Regions from separate parts of the Bacteroides celer genome, predicted to be linked through region 2. Evidence: riboswitches for the same ligand, from Rfam matches in the RefSeq annotation. Region 2 holds a riboswitch; the other holds the start of a gene.
The links. Region 2 has a riboswitch for thiamine pyrophosphate ahead of thiS (sulfur carrier protein ThiS). Riboswitches for the same ligand answer to the same signal wherever they lie in the genome.

Region 1 (2,204 bases), 2.3 Mb from region 2:
TCCCTGATGCACAGTAAGCTGTGGGAAAGGGAAGTTGATACCTTTTTCATTGAAGGTTTCGTAAATTGCTTTATTTGTATCAAAATAGACACCCCAGTAATCTCCGCTGTTTACCCAGACACGTGCCACTACATTCACACTGCTGGCATCCAGGGCATGAAGAGCTATAAACGGAGCTGGTTCATTCAGGATACGTTTATCGGCGGCCAGAATATCACGAACTATCTGCTGAACTTTATTGTAATCTTCCCCATAATCTATACCAATAATCCATTCTACACGGCGGGTTTCCTGATGACTGTAATTGGTCACTACTCCACTGCTCAATGAACCATTTGGGATATAAATCAATTTATTATCCGCAGTCGTAAGGATGGTGTGAAATATCTGGATTTCTTTTACCGTACCGGATGAACCTTGCTGTGTTTCTATCCAATCGCCAACTTTATAAGGTTTGAACAAAAGAATAACCAGTCCGCCGGCAAAGTTTTGCAGATTACCGGATAAAGCCATACCGACAGCGACACCGGCGGAAGCCAATAAAGCCGCAAATGAAGTTGTCTCAACTCCCAAGGCGCCGACAACAGAAATGATCAAAAGGATCGTCAACAGGATATTTACCAGACTTTTAACGAAAGTTTTGATACTTACATCCACTTTTCGTTTATCCATCAGACGTCTTATAAACTTATTAAGTAGCGAAATCAAAAAACGTCCGACGATGAAGACAATGACCGCAATCAGTATACGTTCTCCGGCACGAATACCAAAATCTATCAGTTGTTGAGTAATTAGCGAAAGCTTATCCAATCCGTCGGCATTGGCAATCGCCTCTTTCATTAATTCATCTGCGGCCACTTGCACAGAATCCGCAGCTTGTGTTGCTTGAAGTAAGAGTAGCATAATTAAATTATATATTAAATGAATAAACTGTTGTATTGGTATTTCAACAATCTACAAAGTTATATTGTTTTTAGTAAATCTAAAAGTTTTTTTTGCTTTCCTCCTTCAAAAGCCGTATTTTTGTAGTCGATTCACTGGTAGGGGTGCCTTAACATGACGGGCTGAGAACATACCCATAGAATCTGATCCGGGTAATGCCGGCGTAGAGAACTAATTAGTAAGCAAAATGAAAAGAATTGTATGGATGGCCGTCGCCTTATCGGGCGCAGGCATCACTGTTCATGCACAGACGAGTGCAAAGGACAGTATGAGAGTAGTAAACCTGCAAGAGGTGCAGGTAGTATCCACGCGTGCCACAGCCAAAACTCCCGTGGCATTCACCAATATAGATAAAGCAGCACTCAAAAAGGTAAACTTCGGACAGGATATCCCCTATCTGCTAAGTATGACTCCTTCCACACTGACCACATCGGATGCAGGAGCCGGTATTGGCTATACGACGCTTCGCGTGCGTGGAACCGACGGCACACGAATCAACATCACGGTAAACGGCATACCGATGAACGATGCCGAAAGCCATAACCTGTTCTGGGTGAATATGCCCGACTTTTCTTCTTCCGTAAAAGATATGCAGGTGCAGCGCGGAGCAGGTACATCAACAAATGGAGCAGGTGCTTTCGGAGCCAGTGTCAATATGCAAACCGAAGGTGCATCTATGAAACCATACGCCGAATTCAATGGTTCATACGGTTCGTTCAACACGCACAAGGAAACAGCGAAAGTGGGAACCGGCTTACTCAATAACCACTGGACGTTTGATGCCCGCCTTTCCAATATCGGTACGGACGGATACATAGACCGTGCTTCGGTGGACTTGAACTCTTACTACCTGCAAGGAGGTTATTTTGCAGAAAACACCTCTGTGAAACTGATTGCATTTGCCGGAAAAGAAAAGACATATCATGCTTGGGGATACGCAACAAAAGAGCAAATGGAAGAATTTGGCAGACGCTACAATCCTTGCGGGGAAATGTACACCGACGCCAACGGCAAAAAACATTATTACGACGACCAAACGGATAATTACTTGCAAAAGAATTATCAACTTCTCTTCAACCATACTTTCTCAACGGCTTGGAATCTAAACGTTGCCTTACATTATACCAAAGGTGACGGTTATTACGAAGAGTATAAAGATGACAGATACCTGACAGAATATGGTTTAAAGCCATTTACAATAGATGGAACCGAAATAGCTAAAAGCGATCTAGTCCGTCAAAAGAAGATGGACAACAAATTTG
Region 2 (2,204 bases):
AAGGAATGGGGATTTGGAAACAAGAAGTTACCTGTCAACTCAATGGTAATCAATCAGCCCATCCCGTTCTTTGTGGCCTATAAGACAGAAGTGCAATTCATCCTGATTATATTTCTCGTATTAGTAGGAAGTCTAATGATTTCGCTGTATTACTATTACCGGACTAAAATCCTGAAGAATCACCTTGAAAGAACTACGAAACAACTACGGGAAGATAAAAAGAAGCTGGAAGAGTCTGAAGTCGAATTGCGTGATGCTAAAGAGCGCGCCGAAGAAGCTAATCAGCTGAAAAGTGCCTTTGTTTCGAATATGAGCCACGAGATACGGACTCCGCTAAATGCTATTGTCGGTTTCTCCAGCCTGATTATCGGTTCGGTAGAGCAGAATAACGAACTGAAAGAATACGCAGATATTGTCCAGACCAACTCCAATCTGCTGCTCCAACTGATTAGTGATGTACTGGATATATCACGCCTGGAATCAGGAAAGCTGCAATTCAACTATGAATGGTGTGAGCTGGTGAACCATTGCCAGAATATGATTACTCTGACCAACCGGAACAAGACAATGGATGTAGACATTAAACTGCAAATGCCTAAAGAGCCTTACATGCTCTACACAGATCCCTTGCGCCTGCAACAGATTATTATCAATCTGCTGAACAATGCCTTGAAATTCACTCCTGCCGGAGGAAGCATTACGCTGGATTATGAAGTGGACGAAGAAAAGCAATGTATGCTGTTCTCGGTAACTGATACTGGCACCGGAATCCCCGAAGATAAACAGGAGCTGGTATTCCAACGTTTCGAAAAGCTGAATGAGTTCGTACAGGGTACAGGATTGGGACTGGCTATCTGCAAACTGACCATCCAATATATGGGAGGTGATATCTGGATTGACAAGGATTACAAAAATGGCGCCCGGTTTATCTTTTCTCATCCTATCAAAAAACAGGAATCAACAGAAAAATGAAAAAAAATCGAATGATTTAGTGTTTTTCTGTTTCTTTTTCACTTACTTTGCCCCCGTAAAGACAAAGGGGTGCCCCATGAGGGGCTGAGATTATACCCTAGGAACCTGAGGCAGTTAGTACTGACGTAGGGATTGTGTTTCTTCTTATCGCCTTTCCATTCAAGCACGCTCTTTGTATTTACTTTCAACTTATTTATTCTGATAGGACAATGAAAGTACAAGTGAACAACAAAGAGGTGGAAATTACTCCCGACTCTACCCTTACACAACTGACAGCACAGCTCGAACTTCCGGTTCAAGGCATTGCTATCGCCGTAAACAACAAAATGATTCCCCGTACCGAATGGGAGGGTTTCATATTGCATGAGAACGATAACCTGGTGATTATCAAAGCTGCTTGCGGAGGATAAGGGAATGGTCAGTCTACAATTTATCACGCATCAGACCGAACGGTACTCGTACCTCGAATCGGCACGTATGGCACTCGAAGGCGGGTGCAAATGGATCCAACTACGCATGAAAGAGGCTCCTCTCGAAGAAGTGGAGGCAGTAGCCCTGCAACTGAAACCGCTTTGTAAAGAGCACGAAGCAATCCTGGTTCTGGACGATCACGTTGAACTGGCGCGAAAGCTGGAAGTGGACGGTGTGCATCTGGGCAAAAAGGATATGCCTATCGACCAGGCCCGCCAAATTCTTGGAGAGGCTTTCATCATCGGCGGCACTGCAAATACATTCGAAGATGTTGTACAGCACTATCGTGCCGGTGCCGATTATCTTGGCATCGGTCCTTTCCGGTTTACTACCACCAAAAAGAATTTAAGCCCTGTACTGGGATTGGAAGGCTATTCCTCCATCCTTTCACAGATGAAAGAGGCGAATATCGAAATCCCCGTAGTAGCGATTGGTGGAATCACTTATGAGGATATTCCTGCCATACTTCACACAGGAGTAAACGGGATAGCCCTGTCGGGAACCATTCTCGGAGCGGATAATCCGATAGAAGAAACACGTAGAATCCTGAATCATGCGTAAAGCAATGATGTACAATCAGTAATTTAATTTATAATATATATAGAATGGAAAAGTTAGTAATTGCGGGACGCGAATTTAACTCCCGTCTTTTCCTGGGAACAGGAAAATTCAATTCCAATGAAGTAATGGAACAAGCTATTCTGGCTTCAGGCACGGAAATGGTTACTGTTGCCATGAAACGAATCGACATGGACAACAAA

Region 1: linked by a shared signal. The riboswitch ahead of CJF29_RS03620 (TonB-dependent receptor) and the one ahead of thiS (sulfur carrier protein ThiS) in region 2 are both predicted to bind thiamine pyrophosphate.

The regions. Positions count from the first base shown of each region.
Region 1 covers NZ_CP178209.1:1,007,320-1,009,523, reverse strand. The annotation lists gene CJF29_RS03625 (mechanosensitive ion channel family protein) at 1-903, opposite strand, end outside; TPP riboswitch at 1,033-1,129, shown strand; gene CJF29_RS03620 (TonB-dependent receptor) at 1,130-2,204, shown strand, end outside.
Region 2 covers NZ_CP178209.1:3,310,603-3,312,806, forward strand. The annotation lists gene CJF29_RS13460 (sensor histidine kinase) at 1-972, shown strand, start outside; TPP riboswitch at 1,028-1,121, shown strand; gene thiS (sulfur carrier protein ThiS) at 1,182-1,382, shown strand; gene CJF29_RS13470 (thiamine phosphate synthase) at 1,387-2,004, shown strand; gene CJF29_RS13475 (thiazole synthase) at 2,049-2,204, shown strand, end outside.